Regions from separate parts of the Rhizobium sp. UGM030330-04 genome, predicted to be linked through region 2. Evidence: riboswitches for the same ligand, from Rfam matches in the RefSeq annotation. Region 2 holds a riboswitch; the other holds the start of a gene.
What was found. Region 2 has a riboswitch for cobalamin ahead of N434_RS05605 (DUF1636 family protein). Riboswitches for the same ligand answer to the same signal wherever they lie in the genome.
Positions count from the first base shown of each region.

Region 1 (8,061 bases), on a different contig from region 2:
GGTCACGGCATATCGATCGATATTATCGATGCCAGCCGCGTGACACCGGCGGATTATGTGCCGGCGATCTTTCTTGGCATCGTGTGCGCGGCGATCGGTATCGTGCTCATGCAGACGGTGTCCTTCATCGAGGAGACGGCGCGCAAGAGCGCCATTCCCGGCTGGCTGCGCCCTGCCATTGGCGGCGTGGCGGTGGGCGGTCTCGCGCTGATTTCGCCGCAGGTGCTGTCAAGCGGCCATGGGGCGCTGCATCTCAATATCGATGCGGAGCTGACGATATACGGGCTGGCCGGACTGTTTCTGCTGAAGGCGGCGGCCAGCGCCATCTCCATCGGTTCGAATTTCCGTGGTGGCCTGTTTTTCGCCTCGCTGTTCATGGGCTCGCTGCTTGGCAAGATTTTCGCGCTCTGCGCACCCTATATCGGCTATGGGTCGACATCGCCGATCGTTTATGCCGTGATCGGCATGAGCGCCTTTGCCGCTGCCATTATCGGCGGTCCACTGACGATGACATTTCTGGCGCTGGAGCTGACCGGCGACTTCCAGATCACCGCGCTGGTACTGGCAGCCGTCATCACCACCTCGCTCGTGGTGCGCACCACCTTCGGTTATTCTTTCGCGACCTGGCGTTTTCATCTCCGGGGCGAGAGCATTCGCAGCGCCCATGATATTGGCTGGATCCGCGATCTCACCGTCGGCAGGATGATGCGCGCCGATATCCGCAAGGCCAATGTCAGCATGGGGCTTGCGGCCTTCAAGGAGAAATTCCCGCTCGGTTCGACGCAACGGGTGATCATGACCCATGATGACGGACGTTATGCCGGCATCGTCCTCGTGCCGGAAATCTACGCCGATCCGATGGATCGCGACCCGAGCAAGATCAGCCTCGAAACCTACCTGCAATACAAGAACGACGTGCTGCTGCCGACCATGAATGCCCGTCAGGCGGCCGCCGCCTTCGACGCCACGGAAAGCGAAGCGCTGGTCGTCGTCAATGACAAGATCGAGAACCGCCCGGTCGGCCTGCTCACCGAAAGCCATACGCTCAGGCGCTACAGCGAAGAGCTCGAATTGAGGCGCCGGGAGGCTTCCGGTGAGTTATAAACAAGATTAGAAAAGCACCTTTATTAATTGATATTTATATGAAATTACAAGTCATCAATACGTTCTCCGGATCGAAGAGGCTGACATGGTGCAATCGATAGTCGGTCGCTTTCTGTCGGCAACGGCCGAAACATAAGTTTACGCGCAGCCCGGCGCCGCTTGTCTAATCGTACAAAACCATGTCGCCCAAGGCCGTGCTGTCCTCGTCTGGAAGCGGCGATCCGTAAGTGGCCGCAGCGGTCACCGTTGCATCGATTGCCGGTCTGTTATCGGGGAGCGTCCTTGCGGCAAAAACAGCAAGGACAAGCAGCGCCAGTCTGAAGGCGATGGCGCGGAGAAGGGCTTCGGAGGCGTCCATGGATCGTCGTTCCGGGTCAATAAAACTATGGCGACAATGATCGCCATCCGTGACTCCGCACAATGCGGAAGATACAAGGGAGCCCTTAGGATAATCCGAAGGGTCCCGACTGGAGGGGGCGAATGCGCTTCGACTTGACCGATCTCCGTCTGTTCCTTCACGTGGTCGAGGCGGAAAGTATTACGCAGGGAGCAGACCGCACGGGGATGGCCTTGCCCTCCGCCAGCGCGCGTATCCGCGGCATGGAGGAGATGAGCGGCGTATCGCTTCTCGACCGGGGTGCCCGTGGCGTCAGGGTGACGCCGGCGGGGGAGGCTCTGGCCCACCATGCCCGTATCGTTCTCGGGCAGATGGAACAGATGAGGGGCGATCTCCAGCTTTATGCGCGGGGCCTGCGGGGGCAGGTCCGGATATTCTCGGGGCGGGCGGCAATGGCGCATCTTCCCGGCGCTCTCCGGCAATATCTCGTGGATCACCCGACAATCGACATAGACCTCGAGGAACGCCAGAGCCCCGATGTGGTTGCGGCCGTCGCCGCCGGGCAAGCGGATATCGGCATTGCGGCGGACACGACCGACACGGGAACGCTGGAAACACGGCCTTTCGAGATCGACAGGCTGGTTGTGATCACACCTGCCAGCCATGCACTCGCGGCCCGGAATATGGTGACTTTCGCGGAGCTTCTCGACGAACCTTTTGTCGGTCTGCCTGCGGAAAGCGCGCTTCAGGGGCATCTGGCAATCCATGCGGCGCGTGAAGGCCGGCCGTTCAAACTGCGTATCCGTCTGGATAGTTTCGAGGATATCTGCGCCATGGTCAGCAGCGGCGTCGGGCTCGCCATCGTGCCGGAGGTTTATGCCCGTCGATATCAGGCCGATTTGTCCTTCAAGACCGTCGCGATCTCCGACGTCTGGGCACGCCGTCATCTTCTTATCTGCGCGCGAAGTTTCGCCGGGCTTCCCGTGCATGCCCGAGCCGTGGTCGATTATCTGACGATGGCGAAAGGTCGGGGCTGAGGCCATCCGACATCCGGTCACATCAGTCTCAACAGCCTGTTTCACAAGAGAGAGCCTTGACGACGTCACGTGCCACGTGTTTAACGTTATTTTATAACGTAACATTACCGCAAAGCTTTGTTGCGCAGAAATCAGACTACCCGTGCAGGCGGTTGACAGTGACCGGCGGCAGTGTAGGGTCGCTCCGTCATGGTTCTTCCGCCGCCCGGCGGAAGCTAAGAGGGAATCCGGTTAAATTCCGGAGCTGTCCCGCAACTGTAAGCGGTGAGCCTATCGCCCACGATGTCACTGGCAGCGATGCCGGGAAGACAGGTGAGACGGCCTCGACCCGCAAGCCAGGAGACCTGCCTGACATCATGTAATTCCGTGGTCGGGGGGTGCCATGGGAATGATGGCTGTTTCCGGTCTTTAGCCGGAGACCCTGTCATTTTCGACGCCGCCTCGTGAATGAGGCAATGTGACAGACAGTATCCAACCAACCCAATACGAGCCGTCCGCGCCCGACGCCGTGCTGCTGGTCGCGAAGTCCGCCTTTGCCGCCGCGCCTCATCAGGACATGCAGCGTCTGGCAATGCAGGCTGAAGGGCTTTGCGGCGCAAGGACCGTTCGCATCGCCTTCACGGAACAGGGAACACCGTCACTCCGCGAAGCGCTGCTTAATCTGATCGATGAGGATGTCGGCCATATCCTGATCATTCCACTGATTCTGCCGCTGGAGCCCAGTTTTCACAACTGGATGACGAAGACACTGAAACGATGGCGGGCAGGCGACGTCAGGCCGTGGCCGTCCCTTTCCATAACAGCAAGCCCCACAGCGAGCGGCCTGATGGCGCGTCTGCTTGAAGATCTTGCCGAAACGGCGCAGGCGCTTGACCTCTCTGGGCCTGTTCGCCCGGCTGGCGAGGGATCGCTGGTCCCGGCACAGAAGCGCCGCGTGCTCGTCTGCCAGGGTGGTCCGTGCAATTCGGCGGGTGCGGATGCGATCTGGGGCCATCTGCGCAACCAGCAGGAGCGACAGAAGCTTCGGATTACGGGTGAGGGCACCATGACCGCCAAGTCCACCTGTCTTGGCCCCTGCAACCTTGCGCCCGTCCTGCAGGTCTTTCCCGAGGGCACCTATTATGGCGGCGTCACGGAAGAGGCAGTCGACCGTATCGTTGCCGAACACCTGCTGGGTGGCCGCGTCGTTGACGATTTCGCCTACCACCCGACCGGCCGCAAACAGCGGCTTCGTAATCTGTCCGAATAGCATGAGAGGAAATAGAATGTCGGCAAAGAGCTTTTCACGTCTGGCCGCGGCCGGGCTTGCGGCCCTGATCACGGGTGTGGGCGCCAGCGCTCTCGCCACCGAGCCATTGCGCGTTGGCGCCACCTACATCACGAGCGGCCTCGACCCGGCAAAGGGATCGAACGGCTGGGCGCTCGTCAGCCACGGCGTGGGTGAAAACCTCTTCACCGTCGACCGGGAAGGGCGGCTTGTGCCCGGTCTTGCCGAAAAAGTGGAACGCACCGGCGATCTCAGCTGGACAGTGACGCTGAAACCGGGCCACGCCTTTTCCGATGGTTCGCCTGTAACGGCGGCTGCACTTGCCGCCGGTTTCGACCACACATTTGCGACCAACAAGGCGGCGCTGGCAACGGGTGGAAAGCTGGATTTCAAGGCGGCCGATGACCTGACGCTGATGATTACCACGGAAAAGCCGGTGGCTTTTCTTCAGGCGCTTTTCGCGGAATGGCCGCTGATCGCCTACAAGCCTGCAACCGACGGGAAGGCGCTGTTCACCGGGCCGTATCAGATTGCGGATTTCAAGGCGGATACATCACTGACGCTCACGCCGAACATCCATTTTGCCGATGCGGATGCCCGTTCTCCGGTTGACTTTCGCAGGTTCGGCGATGCGCAAAGCATGACGCTGGCGCTGGAAGCGGGTGAACTGGACCTTGCTTTCGGTCTGCCGTCAGAAGTCGTAAGCCGTCTGAAAACCAATCCGGATCTGACGATCAAGTCTTTCCCTGTCGGTTATCAATATCTCGCTTTCCTGAACACAACGAGGCCGGTTACCGCCGATATCAAGGTACGCCAGGCGCTCGATCTCGGCTTCGATCGCAGGGAACTCGCCGCTGCGATCAATGGCGGTGAACCCGCGACCGGCGCTTATGCCGCCTATTTCCCCTTTGCCGGGAAGGAGCAGCGACAGACTGATCTTGCGAAGGCCGAAGCGCTTCTCGACGAAGCCGGCTGGACGAAAAACGGGGCAGGGAAGCGTGAGAAGGACGGCACGCCGCTTCGCCTTCTCGCCATTACCTATCCGCAGCGCCGGGACCTCGTCACCATGCTGCCGGTGGTCAAGGCGCAGCTTGCCAGAATAGGCATCGAACTCGACACGAAGGTCGTTGAAAATATCCAGGACGTGGCTGCCGCCGGTGAATTCGACATCGCGCTCTGGGCGCAGCATACCGCACCGAACGGAGACCCGGCGTTCTTCCTCAATTCGATGCTGCGCAGCGGCGCCTCGCTCAATTATGCGAAATACGCCTCGCCCGAATTCGATGCCATTCTCGATCGTTTCGCGACGGCTGGCGAGGCCGGCGAACGCGCCACGATCGCGCTTGATGCGCAGGCAAAGCTGTTTACCGACGTTCCCGCATCCTTCCTGGTTTCACCGGTCTGGTATGTCGGCCTTTCGAAGCGGCTGCAGAACTACGAGCCGTGGGGTTCCGACTATTATGTCCTGCGCGGCGATATAGGCGAAGCGCGGTAAGGTCAGATGCAATTGCTCCGGTTCGGCATATATTCCGTGTTGGGAATGGTTGCGCTTTCATTCGCATCCTTCACGCTCATCGCATGGATGCCCGCCGATCCGGTGCAGATTGCCATTCGGGTGTGGAACCTGACGGCCACGAGTGAAACCGTTGCGGCGCTGCGGGAAGGGTGGGGCCTCGATCGCCCGCTCATCCTGCGCTATCTGCACTGGCTTTCGGATTTCGTCGCCGGTGACTGGGGCCGATCCTTCCGAACCGGCGAATCCGTCTTTGCGGAGTTTATCGAGCGTCTGCCTCTCTCGCTCATGCTCGGTATTTCCGGTCTTCTCCTCGCCATTGCCGTCGCCGTACCGCTCGGTTTCAGCGCTGCGGCGCGGCCGGGCGGTATTGCCGATCGTGCCAGCCGCGCATTTTCGGTCTTCGTGCAGGCTGTTCCCGGTTTCTGGCTGGGGCTTGTCCTGCTCTGGGTTCTCGGCGTCCAGCTGCGCTGGATTCGACCCTTCGGAACCGACATCACAGCAATCATATTGCCCGTCCTTCTCATCGCCTCCCATTCGGCTGCCGTCTTTGCACGTATCTACCGCCGTGACATGATCGAAACCACGCGACAGCCGTATTTTCGCACCGCTCTCGCCAAGGGACTTTCGCACCGGCAGGCGCTCTGGCGCCACGCGCATCGCGGTGCGTTTTATGCCCTGCTTTCGGCGGTGCGCTCGGAGGCGGGGTGGGTTATCGGCTCAACGGCCACCATGGAAATCCTCTTCAATCTTCCCGGCATCAGCCAGTTCCTTGTGCAAAGCATCGCGGTACGAGACCAGATGGTGCTGCAGGCCTATGTGATGGTCATCGCGCTGTGGCTGCTCTTCATGAACCTGGTCGTGCAGCTGTTTCAGCGCCTTCTGGATCCACGGCTCGTCTGATGCTCCGGTATTTCGCGCTCGCCATCCTGGCCCTTTTCCTGCTCCTCAGCGCCCTTTGGCAGCCCTATGATCCTGACGCCGTGGATATCCTGGCCCGCCATTCCGGTATGACGGCGCAGCACCTGCTGGGTACCGATCATCTCGGCCGCGATCTTCTTTCGCGCCTCATGGCGGGCGGATGGCGCACCGCGCTTGTGGTTCTGTCGGTCGGCACCATCGCCTTTACCGGTGGCACCTTGCTCGGCGCCGGCGCCGCGGTGCTGGGCGGCTGGCAGGAGAGGGTGGTGTTGCGCTGTTGCGAATTCTTCATCACCGTTCCGACGCTCATCATCGCCCTGACGGCGGCGGCTATTTTTGGCCTGACGCCGATAACGGCCGGACTGGCGCTTGGTCTTGCCGGCATCGGCCCGACGGCTCTGCTTGCCCATTCCCTCAGCCGGCGCGTGCTTGGGCAACCCTTTGTCCATGCCGCACAGGCGCTGGGCGTTCCGCCCTTGCGGATGGTCCTGCGCCATCTTCTGCCGAATATCCTGCCGCTGATGGTGGCTCATACCGGAAATCAGGCGGGTTTTGCCGTCACCGCCTATGCCTCGCTGGCCTTTATCGGACTTGGCGCGGACCCTTCCAAACCGGACTGGGGCTCGATGTTGTTTGAATATCGCGTTCTCATCTTCGATCATCCAAGCCTGATGATCTGGCCCGGCATCGCAATCGCCATCACGGTTGCGACGCTCAATACCGTATTCGACGCTTCCGACTGATCATTTCGCTAAGCTTGAACATGGAACACACAAGGAACGACACGATGGATGGCGGTAATTTCGATCTCAAGGAAGAAATCCGCGACTACTGGTCGAAAAGATCGGAGACCTTCGATCTCGCCTTCGGACACAGGATCGCCGCCGGTCCGGAGGCTGATGCGTGGCAGAAACCGATCCGGCAGCTGATCGGCCCGGAACCGAAACGTGTTCTCGAACTGGCCTGTGGCACCGGCGAGGTGACGCGCCTGATCCACGATCTCGGCCACGATGTTACGGCACTCGACTTTTCAGAGGCGATGCTGGCTGTGGCGCGCGCCAAACACGCCGGCAAACCGCGGCTGCGCTTCATCATGGCGGATGCCGAAAACACCATGGAACCCGATGCATCCTATGACGCGATCATCTGCCGGCATCTGGTCTGGACTTTGACGCAGCCCGAACAGACGTTCCGCGAATGGTTCAAGCTTCTCCGTCCCGGCGGCCGGCTTCTGTTTTTCGACGGCGACTGGGCAACGCCGAAACCGACCGGACGTCTTGCGAGCCTGCTTATTTCGCTCATCGATCATGTGGTGGGTGAAGACAGGAATTATGACGGCGCCCTGGGCAACCGCCATGCGGCCATCATGAAGGCGCTTCCATTCGGCCAGGGGCTGCGACCTCAGATGCTGATGCCGCTGCTGACCGCTGCAGGCTTCGCGAAGATAGAACTCCATTCCCATGACCCGATAGCGAAAGCACAGCGGAAAAATGCCAACCTGCGCAACAGGCTGCGTACCTTTGTCTACAGGCGCTTCATTCTGACATGCCAGCGCCCTTGACGCGGTTGCTTCATCATCGCACTTTTCGGGGAGATATGGATGCTGGCAGCCCGCAAATAGCCGTCACAAGCATCAAAAAGTTCCATAATCTATCTTATGCGATCTTTGCCTGTAGCGGCTACGTCATCAAGACCGTGATACTTTCGCCGCCTGTTCATATCTCCCGAAAGGACGCCCTCAATGAAGTGCCTGCGCATCTACGCCTCGCCGGACGGTGAATCTCATTTCGATGAGATTGATTTGCCGACCACCAAGCGGTCAGTGCATCCGGAAGCGGTTCCCTTTGATGTGAGTGCCAGCTATGCAGCCTCTGGCGTGCGC
Region 1 covers NZ_QKML01000012.1:15,444-23,504, forward strand. Annotated here, with positions in the region: gene N434_RS18085 (chloride channel protein) at 1-1,104, shown strand, start outside; gene N434_RS18090 (hypothetical protein) at 1,268-1,462, opposite strand; gene N434_RS18095 (LysR family transcriptional regulator) at 1,585-2,478, shown strand; cobalamin riboswitch at 2,651-2,844, shown strand; gene N434_RS18100 ((2Fe-2S) ferredoxin domain-containing protein) at 2,936-3,727, shown strand; gene N434_RS18105 (ABC transporter substrate-binding protein) at 3,744-5,240, shown strand; gene N434_RS18110 (ABC transporter permease) at 5,247-6,161, shown strand; gene N434_RS18115 (ABC transporter permease) at 6,161-6,922, shown strand; gene N434_RS18120 (class I SAM-dependent methyltransferase) at 6,967-7,740, shown strand; gene N434_RS18125 (cupin domain-containing protein) at 7,921-8,061, shown strand, end outside.
Region 1: linked by a shared signal. The riboswitch ahead of N434_RS18100 ((2Fe-2S) ferredoxin domain-containing protein) and the one ahead of N434_RS05605 (DUF1636 family protein) in region 2 are both predicted to bind cobalamin.

Region 2 (8,061 bases):
GCGGCAACGACATCTGCTGCATGGCCATTGAAGCGATGCGTCATCTGGTGGTCGGCACCGATCTCGCCACCGTCACCGAGAACCCCGGCAAATATTGGCGGCATCTGACGAGTGACAGCCAGCTGCGCTGGATCGGACCGGACAAGGGCGCGATGCATCTCGCCACCGGCGCCGTCGTTAATGCGGTCTGGGATCTGCTCGCCAAGAAGGCGGGCAAGCCGGTGTGGCAGCTTGTTGCCGATATGAGCCCGGAAGAAATCGCCGATATTGTCGATTACCGTTATCTGACCGATGTGCTGACCCGCGACGACGCTCTCGCGATCCTGAGACAAGCCGAGAGCGGCAAGAAGGAGCGTATCGAGACGCTGAAGAACGAGGGTTATGCCTGCTACACGACGTCAGCAGGATGGCTCGGTTATGACGATGCCAAGCTGCGCCGTCTTTGCCAGGAAGCCATCGATGCCGGTTTCAACCATGTGAAGATGAAGGTCGGCCGTGATCTGGAGGACGACATTCGCCGTCTCACCATCGCCCGCGAAGTGATCGGCCCCGACCGTTACCTGATGATCGATGCCAACCAGGTATGGGAAGTGGATCAGGCAATCGACTGGGTCAAGAAGCTCGCCTTCGCCAAGCCTTTCTTCATCGAGGAGCCAACCAGCCCTGACGATGTCGCCGGCCATCGCAAGATCCGTGCTGCCATCGGCCCGGTGAAGGTGGCGACCGGGGAAATGTGCCAGAACCGTATCATGTTCAAGCAGTTTATCGCCGAAGGTGCGATTGACGTGGTGCAGATCGATAGCTGCCGCATGGGGGGCCTCAACGAAGTGCTGGCGGTTCTGCTGATCGCCGCCAAATACAATCTGCCGGTCTGGCCGCATGCCGGTGGCGTCGGCCTTTGCGAATATGTGCAGCATCTGTCGATGATCGACTATCTGGTGGTGTCAGGCACGAAGGAAGGCCGCGTGATCGAATATGTCGACCACCTGCACGAACATTTCATCGAGCCCTGCGATATTCGCAATGCCGCTTACATGCCGCCGAAGCTGCCGGGCTTCTCCATCGAAATGAAGCCGGAATCGATCGAGACCTACACTTTCGAGGGATGATTAAAAGATGACAGCGCTTCATCGAGGCGCTGCCATTCCGCTTCGCTGCCGGGAAGGCCAAAACGCATGTCGTTCGGCCTTTCATCGAAAATGCGAACCAGAATACCGCGCCTGCCGAGATGGCCGAAGAGTTCGCCGGCCCGATGGTCCCGCACCAGCGTAAACAGGGATGCGCCGCCGGCAATTTTCAGCCTTGTTTTTTCCAGCAGAGCATTCATGCGCCGGGCTTCCTGCGAAAGCCGCAGGCGCATGGATGATTGCCATTCCCTGTCCGCCAGAGCTTCAGCCGCTATGTGCAGCGCCGGGCCGGAAATGGCCCACGGACCAAGCCTTGCTTCGAGTTCGGCGGCGACATCAGGATGCGCAATCGCGAAACCCAACCGCACGCCCGCCATGCCGTAGAATTTGCCGAAGGATCGCAAGACTACCAGCGCGTTCTGATCGGTGGCGTTTGCGAGGGTTTCGGCGTGACCTGTTTCGATAAAAGCTTCATCCACGACGAGCAGGCCGTCCTTGCGGCACATGAATCCGGCCAGCGAGAGCAGGCTTTCGCGATCAGCCACACGACCATCCGGATTGTTGGGATTGACCACCACGGCATAATCGTAAGCCGACAGGTCGTGAATATTCTCCACCTCCGTCATTGTCAGCCCGGCCATGCGGGCGGTGCGCGCATGTTCGGCATAGGCGGGCGAAAGCACGGCGCCGTTCTTGGCACCCCGGACAAGCGCAATCTGCGCCAGCAGCGGCATCAGCATCTGGGTGCCGGGAGACAGCGCCACATGCCGGGCGGAAGGCGCGCCGAAATGCGCTGCCGCCAGCTGTTTCAGTTCTTCGGCGGCACCAGGTTCCGGCAGGCGGGCGAAGGCGCTGGCGGGAACGGGCGAATGCGGATAGGAGTGTGGGTTGATCCCGGTCGAAAGGTCGATCCATGGTTCAGGTGCGTCAGGAAACATCAGACGCGCCTTGCCGAGATTGCCGCCGTGACGGATCGCAGCCTGCGCCTTTTCTGATACTGTCTCGCCCATGTTCTTTGCTCTCGCTTTCCTGTCGCTCGTGATCGAACGCCTGACCGGTTATCCGGACTGGTTGTTCAACCGTATCGGCCATCCCGTCACCTGGATCGGTTCGCTTATCGCGCTGCTGGACAAAAAATGGAACCGGGAGAGTGCATCATTTTCGCAGCGCAAGGCGGCGGGTGTGTGGGCACTCGTTGTTATTCTCGGGCTGACGGCGATCCTCGCATGGTTTGCGCAATCAGCTTTGCTACTCCTGCCTTTCGGCCTTCTGGCTGTGGCAATCCTCGGTGCGTCTCTCCCGGCACAGAAAAGCCTGGAGCAGCATGTGGAGGCTGTCGCTGCGGCCTTGGAGCGCGATGGGGTGGACGGTGGCCGCAGGGCGGTATCGATGATCGTCGGCCGCGATCCGCAAAAGCTGGATGAGGCGGCGATCTGCCGGGCGGCGATTGAAAGTCTTGCCGAAAATTTTTCCGATGGCATTGTCGCGCCTGCCCTTTGGCTCGGCCTGCTGGGCCTGCCGGGCGGCGCGGCCTACAAGGCGATCAATACGGCCGACAGCATGATCGGCCATCGGTCACCACGCCATGAGGCTTTCGGCTGGGCCTCGGCGCGGCTGGACGATCTGGTCAATCTGCCGGCCTCGAGGCTCAGCGGCGGTCTTTTTGTGATTGCGGCCTTCTTCGTGAAAGGCGCATCGCCCAAAGGGGCCATTGCCGCGATCCGTCGCGATGCGCGCCACCACCGTTCTCCCAATGCCGGCTGGCCGGAGGCGGCGCTTGCCGGCGCGCTCGGTTTTGCGCTTGCCGGGCCGCGTTCCTATGGCGGGCAGATGATCGAGGCGCGTTTCATGGGTGAAGGCGGAAGGGCGACGCTCGTTGCTGGTGATATTCGCACGGCACTTCAGCTGGCACGGATCGCCGACGGGTTGCTGATCGGCCTGTTTGGTCTTCTGGCAATCCTCATCGCGCTATAGCAAGCAGCCTGTCGAGATCGAGATGCTGCTCCATGTGTGCGGCAAGACGATCAAGGACGGCCTCCACCTGCGCATCATAATTCAGTTCCGAACGCTGGCCGCCAAGCCGCTTCAGCCAGGCGCTGCGCTGGTGATCATCCGCGAAAAGACCGTGAATATAGGTGCCGAAGACGCGGCCGTCCGGCGATAACGCTCCATCGGCATGTCCGTTGACTATCGAAAACGGCTGGCTGTTTCCAGCGCTTCTGGTTTCACCGACATGCATTTCATAGCCGGATAAATCAACGCCATCGAAAGTCGCTCCGCTCACGGAGACCAGTCGCTTGTCTCCGGTCAGAACCGTGTCGACATCCAGCAGACCAAGCCCGGCAACCGTCGCCGGCGGTCCTTCGATGCCCTCGGGATCGGCAACGGTTTTTCCAAGCATCTGGTATCCGCCGCAAAGCCCGAGAACATAACCGCCGCGCCGGGCATGGGCCTTTATATCGATATCGAGACCCGCATCTTTGAGCACGGCGAGATCGGCGATGGTGGATTTCGAGCCGCAAAGCAGCACCAGCCGGCAATCGGCTGGAATTGTCTCGCCCGGCCGTATGCGGATCAGCTCCACATCCGGTTCCATGTCGAGGGGATCGAGATCATCGAAATTGGAAATATGCGGCAGGATTGGCACGGCGACGCGGATTTTTGCACCGGCTTTTTGCTGTGCCGGGCCGGATAGTCCGAGCGCATCCTCTGCGGGCAGTTTCGCGGCGTCGGAAAAATGCGGCAGAAGCCCTATGGAAGCCCAGCCGGTCTTTTCCGCAATCATCCGCATGCCATCGGAAAACAGTGCGGGATCGCCGCGAAAACGGTTGACGATGAAGCCCGCGATCATTGTCGCATCATCGTTTTCGAGCACGGTTTTGGTGCCGACAAGGCTGGCGATGACGCCGCCCCGGTCGATATCGCCGATCAGGATGACGGGGGCATCGGCTGCGCGGGCGAAACCCATATTGGCGATGTCATTGGCGCGCAGGTTGATTTCAGACGCGCTGCCCGCCCCTTCCACCAGCACCAGATCGGCCTGTTGTTTCAGGTGTTCAAAGCTCTCCAGCACGCGCGGCATCAGCCCGGCCTTCATATGCTGATAATCGGCCGCTCTGGCATTGCCGACGATCTTGCCCTGCACCACCACCTGTGCGCCGGTTTCGCTCTGGGGTTTCAGGAGTACCGGGTTCATGTGAACCGAGAGCGGTACACCCGCCGCCCGTGCCTGCAACGCCTGCGCACGGCCGATCTCGCCGCCATCGGCGGTCACCGCCGCGTTGTTAGACATGTTCTGTGGCTTGAACGGCATGACGGACAGGCCGCGCCGGGTGAAGGCCCGGGCAAGGCCAGCCACCATCAGCGATTTGCCGACATCCGAGCCGGTTCCCTGAAACATCAGCACCCGCGCGGTCATGTCAGAATTCTATCCCGGCCTGCGCCTTCACACCCGCCTTGAAGTGATGTTTCACCAGCGTCATCTCCGTCACCATATCGGCGGCGTCGATCAGTGGTTGCTTGGCATTGCGACCGGTGACGATGACATGCAGATCGGGCCTGCGACTGGACAGGGTTTCAACGACGTCTTCCAGCGGCAGGTAGTCGTAACGTAGCGCGATGTTCAGTTCGTCGAGGATCAGGAGGCCGATGGTTTCGTCGGCCATCAGGGCCTTGGCTTCTTCCCAGGCCTTCGTGGCTGCGGCAACATCGCGCTTCAGATCCTGCGTGTCCCACGTGAAACCCTCGCCCATGGTGCGCCAGACAACCTTGTCGCCGAACAGCGTCAGGGCCTGCTGTTCGCCCGTCGACCATGCGCCCTTGATGAACTGCACGACGCCGACCCGCCGCCCGGTGCCGAGCATGCGTAGCGCAAGGCCGAAAGCAGCCGTGGACTTGCCCTTGCCGGGGCCGGTATTGACCATCAGCAGGCCTTTTTCGATGGTTTTTGCCGCGACTTCGGCATCCTGTACCGTCTTGCGGTTGACCATTTTCTGCCGGTGGCGTTCGGCTTCGCTGTCGCTGATGTCGCGTGTCATCGCATGTTCCTTCTTATCCAGCTGCGCGGGAACCGGTGTGCCCGCCATTCGGAGCGGCGACTATACCCAATTTGCCGCACCCGGCAATGTGCCGGCCGCAGGCCCCCGGCATTGACCCTTACGTCCGTTCGGCCTAAGGGTAACGAACTGACGGTCTTTTCCCGGCAACGGGAAAAGCTAAGAGGGAACACGGTTCCACCCGGAAAATGGGTTACTCCGTGGCTGCCCCCGCAACTGTAAGCGGTAAGCCCGCACCGTAAAGCCACTGGACCTTTGAAGATGGGTTCGGGAAGGCGGTGTCCGGGTGTTGATCGAGCCGCAAGCCAGGAGACCTGCCGTTTCAGGAAAAAACGTCTGCCGGGCGGGGTGCTCCGGTCAGTCGGTCAGATCGAACAGCCGGTTTGCGCCTGTCCGCGTGCCGTTTTCGATATCCGCACCCCCGAATATTTTTTTAATGGCGCGGGAAGCGGGACGGTTTGGATATTTCAGCGACATCTGCAGGCGCAGGCGGAAACACACAGGATGAAACAGCATCCGGCGTGACTGTCTTCGTTTGCCGAAGCTGTCGCGATGACGCCGATCCGAATGCCGAACCGCGTCCCGGTTCGCGTCTTGCCGATGCCACCATCGCGAAGGCGGAGGAATTCGGAATTGCCGTCCGTTCCGTCAATTGCCTCGCCAATTGCAAGCGTGGCCTCAGCGCCGTTCTGCGCAGCGCCGATGGCTGGTCCTATGTGTTCGGCGGCCTGACACCCGGTGACGCTGAAGACCTGCTGACTGGCGCAAGGCTGCTGGCCGCCGCCCCCGATGGCCTGATGCCCTGGCGCGGCCGCCCCGAACCGTTAAAGCGCGGCATGGTGGCGCGCATTCCCCCATTCGATTTTACCGAGGAGAGATTATGAGCACCCTTCTGGACCGCGTTCCCTGCACCATCGTCACCGGCTTTCTGGGGGCCGGAAAAACCACGCTGCTGCGCGGCCTGCTCGAAAAGCTGGATGGCAAGCGGCTCGCCATCATCGTCAATGAATTCGGCGATATCGGCATCGATGGCGAAATTCTCAAGGGCTGCGGTATTGAAAGCTGCCCGGAAGAAAACATCGTCGAACTGGCCAATGGCTGCATCTGCTGCACGGTGGCGGATGATTTCCAGCCCGCTATCGAACAAATCCTTAGCCGCCAGCCGAAGGTGGAGCATATCCTCATCGAAACGTCGGGTCTCGCCCTGCCGAAGCCGCTGGTGCAGGCCTTCCAGTGGCCGGCGATCAAGAGCCGCGTGACGGTGGATGCCGTGGTGGCCGTGGTGGATGGCGCAGCCCTTGCCGAGGGACAGGTTGCCCACGATATGGAAGCACTTGCCGCCCAGCGGGCCAATGACGAGGCGCTCGATCACGATGATCCGGTAGAGGAAGTTTTCGAGGATCAGGTCGCCTGCGCCGATCTTATCGTGCTGACCAAGGCCGATCTTCTTGACGATGCCGGTCTCGAGAAGGCGAAGGCTCATGTGCTCGAACACCTGCCAAGGGCGGCGAAGATCGTTGTCGCGTCGAATGGCGCCATCGATCCTGCCGTGCTGATCGGCCTTGGCCTTGCGGTGGAAGAGGATATCGAAAACCGCCGTACCCATCACGATGGCGCGTTCGACCATGAACACGACGATTTCGACAGCTTCGTCATCGACCTGCCGGCCGTGAGCGACCCGGAGGCGCTGGCAGCCCGCATCGCCGAGACGGCGGCTGCGGAAAATGTCCTGCGCATCAAGGGTTTCATCGAAGTTTCCGCAAAGCCGATGCGCCTGCAGGTGCAGGCTGTCGGCAGCCGCGTCAATCATTATTATGACCGCCCATGGGCGGCGGGTGAGGAACGCCGCAGCCGGCTCGTTATCATTGGTGAAAAGGGCATCAACCGCGAAAAGATCGAGCAGATGCTGGCCGCCTGACCGCTACGGACTTTTACTGGGAATGCCTTAGATGCATATTCTCGCCACCACATCCTCGTCCCTGGACGATCTGATCGAGCCGGTTGATCTCAACCAGCCCCGTTCGGATGTGGTGATGCTGTCTTTTTCGGCAAGCGATCTTGCCGGGCTGGAAAGGGCGTGGCGGCAGGCTGGCGATGTTCTCCCGTCGCTCTCCGCCGCCAACCTCTCCGAGCTTCGGCATCCCATGTCGGTCGATCTCTGGATCGAAAAGACGGCGGAGCGCGCCCGCGTTATCCTTATCCGGATTCTCGGTGGAGCGGATCGATGGCGCTATGGTGTCGATCAGCTTGCCATGATGGCCCGACGGCGCGGCATCAAGCTTCTGCTATTGCCGGGCGAATGCAGCGACAGGGACGAAAAGCTCGAAGCGGCCTCGACCGTGGACAGGCAGATACTGGCCTCTGCCCTTTCCTTTTTCCGTGAAGGGGGAAAGGCGAATATGGGCAGCCTTGCAACTGGTCTTGCGGCTCTGGCAAAGGATGGCGCGTGGCCGGATATCGAGGCCGAGCCTCTGCCGAAGGCCGGATTTTACCGGCCCGGGCAGGGTGTTGTCAGTCAAGCGGAAGCCCTTGCCGATTTTCCAGCCGATGCAGTCATACTGCCCATTCTCTTTTATCGCTCCATGCTGCTGGCGGCTGATGCAGCACCCGTGGATGCGCTCTTCCACGCACTTTCCGGGCACGGTTTTGCGCCACTGCCGATTTTCGTCAGCGGCCTGAAGGACGGGGAAGCGATCCGTTTTCTCGAAAGTGTGTTGCCTGACCTGCAGCCTGCGGCCATCATTGCTGCGACCGCTTTCGCCAGCCAGACGGATGAGGACGGACGGACGCTGTTTGACCGTCTCGGTGTCCCTGTTTTTCAGGTGGTGATGGCGACCACCCGGCGTGATGGCTGGGCGGAAAATGCGCGTGGCCTCAAC
Region 2 covers NZ_QKML01000003.1:82,849-90,909, forward strand. Annotated here, with positions in the region: gene N434_RS05580 (L-fuconate dehydratase) at 1-1,109, shown strand, start outside; gene cobD (threonine-phosphate decarboxylase CobD) at 1,091-2,137, opposite strand; gene cbiB (adenosylcobinamide-phosphate synthase CbiB) at 2,136-3,101, shown strand; gene N434_RS05595 (cobyric acid synthase) at 3,088-4,545, opposite strand; gene cobO (cob(I)yrinic acid a,c-diamide adenosyltransferase) at 4,547-5,164, opposite strand; cobalamin riboswitch at 5,299-5,518, shown strand; gene N434_RS25710 (hypothetical protein) at 5,540-5,698, opposite strand; gene N434_RS05605 (DUF1636 family protein) at 5,641-6,066, shown strand; gene cobW (cobalamin biosynthesis protein CobW) at 6,063-7,100, shown strand; gene cobN (cobaltochelatase subunit CobN) at 7,132-8,061, shown strand, end outside.